3 regions of the Lactiplantibacillus sp. C232 genome follow, and region 2 is predicted to be linked to each of the others. Evidence: predicted binding sites of a transcription regulator. Region 2 holds the regulator's gene; each other region holds the start of a gene.

Region 1 (3,287 bases), on a different contig from region 2:
ATGCCTTTCATCCCTTTGATGGAAACGAACGTCACTAGCACCATCCATAGACAGGACAAAATCCCAATCATCTGCGTCGCATTCAGACCAAACATCGCAAAGCGCTGCGTTTGATCGCTCCCAAAGAAGATGGTCGTAAACGGAATCCAGACTTTAGCTGACGTTGAGACTAACCAAATAATGTACGACGCAAACCACATGAACGTGCCCACGAACGCAAATTTCGCATTCACACTCACTTCCAGCCACTTGTACATCCCGCTACTATCAGACTTAACCGCTGCCCCGAACTCCGCCATCATTAGCGCGAACGGGATGAAGAACAGTACGGCTGCGACTAGGTAAAATAGAATCGAGCTGTAACCCATTAAATAATAGGCCACCGTACTATTGGCAAATCCGAAAACGGTCGTAAAGATCATCATGACTAGCGCCATCAATGTAATCTTTTCATTATCTTTTGTTGCCATTATTGCACTCCCTCACTTACTCCTTTAATACTTTTGTAAAGCTATTCCAATTTAAGATTACCGAACGAAGGCAATAAAGCGCTTTAGTTTTCCTAACAATATTATGATTTTTTCATGTGATAGTCAGCGCAATTATTCATCTAAACAATTGCTGCAACAGTTATTGACAACAACTATTTCATAACGGAAACGTTCATTTAATAACATAGTAACTTTTCTTTAACATAGCTGACACATAATTGGCGTATTCTACACTTATCAGCTTAGGGAAAATATAAAACGGGGTTATACATATCATGAAAAAATTTAACTTTAAAACCATGTTGCTATTAGTTTTGGCTAGTTGTGTCTTCGGGGTCGTCGTTAACGTGACTACTAGTCTTGGACCACAAACCACAATCACCGCCCAGGCCTCCAAGAAGCTTAGCCAAGCCCAGCAAATTGCCAAGATCAACGCCAAGCTTTCGAAAGCCAACCGCGCTGCCAAAAATTGGATCGCCTATCGTGAATCTGGATACAGTTATACGGCTCGTAATGGCCGCTGCTACGGTCGCTATCAATTGTTGCGCTCATACTTACACGGCAACTTGTCACCCGTCAATCAGGAAAAACGTGCTAATACCTACGTCGCCTCGCGCTACGGCTCCTGGGTCAAGGCCAAACGGTTCTGGCAACATCATCACTGGTACTAACCCAATTTTTCTATTGGATCACACTAAAAAGACGACTAATTACTAAGATTGTGAATCTTTGTAATTAGTCGTCTTTTTGTAGGCAGTAATATAAAATAGCATGAGGACTATAGTTCACCGTCATTTAACACTTGGTTACAACAGGTATGCCGTGATTGCCGCACCTTTTCTAAACGATATTGTGAAAAATATAATTAATTAGCCAAAAAGTATTGCAAATTGTAATTATTACGACTATAATTTGATTCGTAAATTAGTAATGATAGCGATTACAATATAAAAAGAGGTTATTAATATGACTGAACGTAATTTTGATTTCTTAATGCCTAGCGTTAACTTTTTCGGTCCTGGTGTCATTAGTAAAATCGGCGAGCGTGCCAAAACTCTTGGTATGCACAAGCCAGTCATCGTCACCGACAAATTTCTTGAAAGTCTGCCAGACGGCGCCGTTGCTCAGGTGCGGCGGTCACTGGATGCTGCCGGGATTGACTACGTAATTTATAATCAAGTTGAACCCAACCCTAAAATTCATAACATTCAAGCTGTTAAAGCCTTATATCAAGCCAATCAAGCGGACTCCCTGATTACTATTGGCGGTGGTTCTGCCCACGATACCGGAAAAGGTGCCGGCATCATCATGACTAACGGCGACGATATCACTAAGTTAGCAGGAATCGAAACACTCAAGAATGCCCTACCACCACTGATTGCGGTCAACACTACCGCTGGGACTGGTTCTGAATTGACCCGTCACTGTGTCATTACGAATGAAGAAACGCATTATAAGTTCGTCGTTGCTTCATGGCGTAACATGCCACTCGTGTCCTTTAACGATCCCACTCTCATGCTAGATGTTCCTAAGGGACTCACGGCCGCAACTGGCATGGATGCTTTTGTCCAGGCTATCGAACCCTTTGTTTCTGTCGATCACAATCCGATTACCGATTCACAGTGCATCCAGGCCATCAAATTAATCGAAACATCATTACGCGAAGCCGTCGCCAATGGGCATAACCTAGAAGCCCGGACACACATGGTCGAAGCTGAAATGTTAGCCGGCATGGCCTTTAACAACGCCAATCTAGGTTACGTGCACGCCATGGCCCACCAGCTCGGCGGCCAATATGACGCACCCCACGGTGTCTGCTGCGCGCTGCTCTTACCCTACGTTGAAGAATATAATCTAATCGCGTGCCCCGAACGTTTCGCCGAGCTCGCCAAAATTATGGGCGAAAACACTGATGGCTTATCGACTCGTGATGCTGCCGAATTAGCTATCAAAGCGATGAAACAACTCAGCGAAGACGTTGGCATTCCGCATTCCATCAAGGAAATTGGCGCCAAGATCGAGGACTTCGAACACATGGCGACTAATGCGCTTAAAGACGGTAACGCCTTCTCTAACCCACGCAAAGGTACTAAAGAAGACATCATCAAGATTTTCCAAGCCGCATATGATGCCAAGTAATCCCCCATTCAAAGTTAACTAAATCATTCACAGCAAATAATCGGTTCAAGAATTCATAGTAAATTCTTGAACCGATTATTTGATTGGGACCTCTCTACAACTCGAATCGTTACTCGGCAATGCCATGCACCCCACGTTTGGACGCGCTATTCAAAATAAACACCGCAACAATAAACCGACAAACACAGATAAGAATATCTATCAGAACACGCATTGTGCAAATTAATTTGTCCTGATTTGTGATTAAAACTTGCCGGTTCTTAAATTCAAAAACAGCCAGCTATGGACCGCTGGGAAAAAGTTCGACTCAGCGTAAACTTGTTTAGTTAGTTCGTCCTACACCGACCTCCAGGCATTTCTGCCAATTGCCGGAACGTGGTGGGCACAGATTTAAGCCGAAGCCCACGTCTCAAATACTGGCCTTTCACTAACCAAGCCAAGGACGCTTGCTAAGTGAAATTTCACCACTGGGCATTGGCCGAAACGCCTTCCAGTCGGGACAGTGTTCGAATGGCGGACATGTGCGTACCCAACTTTTGGTGAATTCGTCATTGTTTTTCATAAACCATAATTTTGTCAATCAACTGTCAGGGTGAAAATGATATTGAGATAGCTCACTAATCCTGAATTGGTGTAGTAAGATTTAAGCTCTTGACA
Region 2 (3,287 bases):
CTTAAATCAAACTTTTAAAAGGACGTGACTTGATGGTTAATCGCCGCCAATCAATCTTTATTCTTATCATCTACTTTATTATTTACGCACTACCGAGCGTCCTTGTGACTGCTTTCCATCAGCTAGGGGCCCAAGTATTCGTGATTCAAACGGTCGACTACTTAGTCGGTGCAATCCTACTCATCTGGTTGGCGAGTCGCATGCGGACAAAAAACGTTGTTGAAAAACAACCAAGTAACTGGTTCATGACGTTCATCTGGGGATTGATCGGTCTTGTCCTAGTCATCATTGGTCAAGTCATCATTTTAAAAATGACGGCTTTACTGGGACAGTCAACAGCGTCAACCAACACGACCACCCTCTTAACTGTTGGGCAACAATATCCCGCTTTCTTCTTAGCCATCATTGTCGGTGCCCCGATTATGGAAGAAATCGTCTTCCGCAAAGTTATCTTTGGCAATCTAAGTGCGGTTACTGGTCAGATTGGGGCGGCCTTGATTTCTAGTGTGTTATTTAGCTTTGCACATGCGGATGGTCACTTTATCCTCTATGCCTTTATCGGGTTATTATTCTGCTGGTTATACCAGCACACCGGTCGGATTCAAACATCGATGACGGCCCACATCCTAATGAACGCATCGGTTGTGTTACCCACGTTATTAGGCTTACTGCACTAGTATCATTACTAGGTAGCGCTAACCTAGCGTTTCAACGTTAATTTTCACCGAATATTTATACGTTACAATCAATGATTCGTGATCTAAGTATGTTAAAAAAGCTTCCCTGAATAATTCAGAGAAGCCTTTTTATAGCCATTTAATTTCAAAGATAAAGCGAGTTATTAATCTTCAGTCTCATTTTCATCGTCATTACCATTGTCACCTAATTGCTGACCGTAATGTTCAATGAAGTAGATCAATGTTTGTAATTCGTTGGTCAAATCAACGTTCTGAACCCGTACTGTCTCAGGAACGGAGATTCGTAACGGCGTAAAGTTCATGATTCCTTTGACGTTTGCATCAACCAAGTCATCGGTAATTTTCTGAACAACCGTGGTTGGCACCGTTAAGATAGCAATCTCAATCTGTTGTTCGATCAATTGCTTTTTGAGCTCCGTCATTGGGTACACTGGAACCCCACTTTGGACTGTATTGGCAATCGCCTCGTTGACATCAAATGCTGCTGAAATGCGGACATTACTGTTTTTGTGAAAATTAAAGTTCAGTAGGGCGTGGCCCAAATTACCGACCCCAATTAAAGCAACATTCGTTAAGGTGTCTTGATTTAAAATCTTTTTGAAAAATGCAAGTAACGTTTCAACATCGTATCCATACCCTCGTTTGCCGAGCGCCCCAAAATACGAGAAATCTCGCCGAATCGTTGCTGAATCTACTTTAACCGCCTCGGACAACTCGGTCGATGAGACCCGCTTCTTATCTGCATCTAGCAAGATATTTAAATAGCGGTAATAAATCGGTAACCGTTTTGCCGTTGCCCGTGGAATTTTTGTTTCTGCCATTCGGACGTGTCCTCCTAATTAAAAGTTTGTGAATTTGCTGACACTATTCTAGCATAACGCGTGACTTTGTGAAATAATAATTACTTATTATTCCGAATAATTGGGTCAGGCCGTTACAATATGCTACAATTATGTCACGAATTAAATGTGAAAGGAGCTTAATAAAGCGTGATTTTACTACAAGTACAGCAAGTTATGCGGCGTTTTGGCGCCGATGTCTTGTTCGATAACGTACAAATGGATATTCAAGAACACGCTCGGGTGGCCCTCGTCGGTCGAAACGGGGCCGGAAAATCAACCTTACTTAAAATGATTGCCGGCGAAACGGTACCGGACGAAGGCCAGATTTCAATGCGCAAGGGCTTAACAATCGGTTACTTGGCGCAAGACCAAGGACTGGATAGTAACAATACGATTTGGGAAGAAATGAGTAGTGTCTTTGCTGAGTTACATGCCATCGAAAAACGGATGCACCAGCTCGAAAATCAATTGAGCGACCCCGCAATCATGAATGATGAGCAGGCTTATCAACAGACCCTGAAAACCTATGATCAGATTCAAACTGGATTTCAACAAAAAAACGGGTACGGCTACCAAGCTGAGATTCGGGGCGTGTTGCACGGCTTCCAATTCGACGCCGATGTGTACGATAAGTCGGTGACGGCACTATCCGGTGGACAAAAGACCCAGTTGGCCTTGGCCAAGTTGTTACTTGAAAAACGGGACTTGCTTATCCTTGACGAACCGACGAACCACTTGGACGTCGAAACTCTTACTTGGTTGGAAAGCTATCTCCAGTCTTACTCTGGTGCGCTGCTAATCGTTAGCCATGACCGTTATTTCTTAGACCGGGTCGTTAACGAAGTCTATGACTTATCACACCATGAAATGGTGCACTACACTGGTAACTACGACCAGTTTGTGCAAGAAAAAGCGGCTCGAATCCAAGCACAATGGAAACATTATGAAAAGCAACAAGCGGAGATCAGCAAGCTTGAAGACTTTGTTAATCGTAACATCGTGCGTGCTTCTACGACAAAACGGGCCCAGGCTCGGCGTAAGCAGTTAGCAAAGATGGACCGCCTTGACCGCCCTGATAGTGACGAGAAGACTGCCCACTTTGGCTTTCATGCGGCTAAACAAAGCGGCAACATTGTGTTGACCGTCAAAGATGCAGCCGTGGGCTATGATGGTCAGATTCTTTCGGAACCCGACAACTTGAATATTAAGAAACATGAAGCTATTGCCATTGTTGGACCGAACGGTATTGGAAAATCGACTTTCCTAAAGAGTATTTTGGGACAGATTCCATTCATTAAAGGCCAGGCCGTTTTTGGCACCAACGTCGTTACGGGCTACTACGATCAAGAGCAACGTAATTTAAACGACAAAAAAACCGTCCTCAGTGAACTTTGGGATGAACATCCCACCACTCCTGAAAAAGACATTCGTACCATTTTGGGCAGTTTTCTCTTCACTGGTGAAGATGTTGATAAACCCGTTCATGCCCTATCTGGTGGAGAACGAGCCCGGTTACTGTTGACCAAACTTGCCATGCAAAATGACAACTTCTTAATCTTAGATGAACCAACTAACCACTTGGATATCGATAGCCGTGAAGTTTTGGAAGTCGCCCTCAACGACTTTGACGGCACCCTTTTGTTCGTGTCACATGACCGCTACTTCATTAACCAAGTCGCCACGAGTGTCGTAGAGGTTTCTCCGGAAGGCACGGAACTCTTCTTAGGTGATTACGACTACTACATCG
Region 3 (3,287 bases), on a different contig from region 2:
TCCGCCGCATTCATACCGGATGAAGCCCGGGTGGTGTTACCACCGATTTTCGGCATTTTTTCTAAAATAACCGGGTTCAGGCCCAATTCATGTGCCTGGATTGCCGCAGTCAAACCCGCGCCCCCCGATCCAATAATCACTACGTCATAGTTCGGTTTTAGATCCGCTAAGGCGGTTGGTGTAAATGTAAACTTTTCAGCCATTGATTGCCACTTCTCCTCTCAATTCGTCCGGGGTATTCCCCAGGATGGAACCAAAATCTCATTTATTATTGTCGTTAACTGGACACGGGCCACCATTCCAAGTCTAGGAACAATGACCCGTGCCACCTTGATCCACGTTAACGGTTCAACGCCGATCAATACTTATTTTAGCTTAATCATCAATATTCGTCATATCCAGTGGAACCATCCATTCATCGAATTGTTCCGCGGTTACTTTGCCAGACTTGATGGCTGCTTCACGCAATGTCGTCCCCGCTTTTTCAGCTGCTTGAGCAATCATCGCACTATCATGATAGCCAATATGTGGTGACAATGCCGTAACCGTCATCAAGGAACTGTCGACTAACTCTGCCATCCGGTCTTGGTTGACCGTCAAACCAGCAATCATTCGGTCAGTGAAGCCGGTAATCGTTCCAGCTAACAATTCAGCAGATTCAAGGAAGGCATCAATCAAAACGGTCTTGTAAACGTTCATTTCAAAATTACCTTGGCTAGAAGCTAAATCGACGACCACGTCATTCCCCATAACTCGTACCGCTGCCATAGTGATGGCTTCAGCTTGGGTTGGGTTAACTTTCCCAGGCATGATTGATGAGCCGGGTTCGTTAGCCGGAATGTTTAATTCGTCATAACCGGCCCGTGGACCGCTTGCCAAGAACCGCACATCATTGGCAATCTTCATCAAATCGGCTGCTAGGGTCTTGATGGCCCCGTGAACCACGTTTAAGCCAGAATGATGGGCCAAACCATAGAACTTATTGGAATCAGCCGTAAATTCAATCCCATACAATTTGCTCATCGCCGCAGCAATATTTTCAGCAAAATGAGGGGCAGCATTTAGACCAGTCCCAACGGCGGTCCCACCCATTGCAAGCTCGCCTAACGTTGGATTCAACTGTTTTAAGTAGGCAATATCATGTTCAATCGCACTGGCCCAACCACTCACTTCTTGGCCAAAAGTTAATGGCGTTGCATCTTGAAGATGGGTCCGGCCGATCTTTACTACCCGCCAGTACTTCTTTTGTTTGATCTTCAATTCCGCTAATAAGTGTTCCGCTGCGGCAATCAGCTTATCCACGGCAACTGCGGCCGTAATGTTCATCGCCGTTGGGAAGATATCGTTAGAGCTTTGACCATGGTTAACATCGTCGTTCGGCAAGATTTCAATATCAGGATTGATCTTACCAGCCATGTGTGCGACCACTTCATTAACGTTCATATTCGTTTGCGTCCCCGAACCAGTTTGGTAAACAACCAGCGGAAAGTCCTTACGCAAATCTTCATCGTCGAGCGCTAATAACTTATCAATGGCAGCCACGATTAAATCAGCTTTTTCAGCAGTCATTGCTTCAACTTCTTTATTCGCAATCGCTGCGGCCCGCTTAATTTGAAGTAATGCCCGAATCATTTCCAACGGCATCTTCGTACCAGTCGGAAAGTTATGGCGACTCCGTTCTGTCTGAGCACCCCATAAGGCGTTCGCAGGAATTTTAACTTCGCCTAAAGTATCTGATTCAACTCGATATTCTGTCATGTTGATAACCTCCAATTAATGTGTTGGTAAGCGCTTACTAAGTGTGTGAAAAAAATAACATTTAGTTTATAAACCTAGTTTAGCGCCCCCATATAGCTATAGTCAAACTCAGTTTTAGCTATAAGTATTAGTTATGAGGTTTATGTAACAGTCGTTTGGCGCTGAAAGTTTGCGGTAACTGTGTGTTTGATAAAAATGTTTATTTATTCACATGTTCCGATTTATTTCTGTTGACCAATTTTACTCGTAATCGTCATTTTTTGCATACTCTGGAGGTTAAAGTCAATATCGGAATAGGACGCACACCAGCTGACAAACAACATTTCTAACTGTCGGGCCCTTTTCAGTCCCGAATCATGTTAAAAATTCAGGACATCGCTAATTAAAACAAAAATATCTCTACTAAATTGATATTAGCCGAGATATTTTTGATAAAGACATTGCTATGTTTACTTATCAGTTCCAACTGAATATCCCCATCTAACAGTATACTTAGCGATTCAACCATAGTCCAAGCACCAAAAGGACAATCATGATACCTAAAATCTTGGCATGGTTCCAATACTTAAACAGCAAGTCAATAATTGCAACCACGACAAATATAATCAGAACCGACATAAAATACAACCAAACATTACCATTAACACTGACCGTCACAACAAAACCAATAACGGCTAACCATGGTAAATATTTATCAATAAATAGCTTAAAATTTGGAAATTGCTCCATCACTTAATCACCCGCATCACCTTATAGTTCTTTGCAAACAATTGTATGCGTGAAGCCTCCTTACAACGACGCATTTCAATATATAAACACGAACAACTATTTATATTGTACTACATATTCATTAACTTGCTTATCAGTCTAAGCAACCAAATAAATCTTACCATTTCCCAAGCCGATAAATATTATTTGTCTCCAGTATCTGTTCGCTACAAGTGTCTATAAGGCGCATTGGTCACACGTACAATAGAACTGCCCTGCTTAACTCATTTCAATTCACCATAAATAAAAATGACCCAGCTAGTCATCAGCCGGGTCATTTTTGTCATCAATATCTTTTAGTCCTTCACCGCTTTAATCGTATCAATAATCGTGCCATCGCGATATTCAATCAAGGCAACGGTGCGATCTGTAAATTCAAGTGGTTGGGGTTGGCCGACTTTCTTTTCGGCTAATTGTTGTAATTCTTCAATCGTATAGACCGGCACACCTGGGACATGACTGAGTGCTTTAACTAGGTCTTGACGCCGGGGGTTGATTGCAATCCCGTATTCCGTCACAACCACGTCAATGGAGTCCCCCGGCGTTACAACGGTTGTTACTTCTGGCACAATCGTCGCTAACCGACCACGGACAAGTGGTGCAGAGATAATGGTCAGTTTGGCCGTAGCCGCGTCTTGATGTCCACCAATGGCGCCACGAATCACGCCATCCGAACCGGACATGACGTTGACATTGAAGTGCGTATCAATTTCCAACGCACTCAGAATGGCAACATCCAATTGATCAACCATCGCTCCTTT

The links. Region 2 encodes Rex, which represses fermentation and respiration genes when NADH is low (regulators of the CRP and FNR family bind a similar motif). Its sites were predicted from a motif close to TTGTGAANTANTTCACAA; they were not measured.
Region 1: MZO41_RS11805 (iron-containing alcohol dehydrogenase) is a predicted target of Rex. The motif match lies at 1,342-1,359, and genes of this name have one in related genera.
Region 3: MZO41_RS13995 (class II fumarate hydratase) is a predicted target of Rex. The motif match lies at 1,802-1,819, and genes of this name have one in related genera.

Annotation. Positions count from the first base shown of each region.
Region 1 covers NZ_JAMSKZ010000012.1:51,410-54,696, forward strand. The annotation lists gene yjeM (glutamate/gamma-aminobutyrate family transporter YjeM) at 1-470, opposite strand, end outside; gene MZO41_RS11800 (aggregation-promoting factor C-terminal-like domain-containing protein) at 767-1,162, shown strand; gene MZO41_RS11805 (iron-containing alcohol dehydrogenase) at 1,458-2,630, shown strand.
Region 2 covers NZ_JAMSKZ010000006.1:61,848-65,134, reverse strand. The annotation lists gene MZO41_RS07540 (CPBP family intramembrane glutamic endopeptidase) at 33-677, shown strand; gene MZO41_RS07535 (redox-sensing transcriptional repressor Rex) at 842-1,519, opposite strand; gene MZO41_RS07530 (ABC-F family ATP-binding cassette domain-containing protein) at 1,688-3,287, shown strand, end outside.
Region 3 covers NZ_JAMSKZ010000017.1:59,027-62,313, reverse strand. The annotation lists gene MZO41_RS14000 (flavocytochrome c) at 1-203, opposite strand, end outside; gene MZO41_RS13995 (class II fumarate hydratase) at 376-1,758, opposite strand; gene MZO41_RS13990 (flagellar biosynthetic protein FlhB) at 2,251-2,487, opposite strand; gene citF (citrate lyase subunit alpha) at 2,823-3,287, opposite strand, start outside.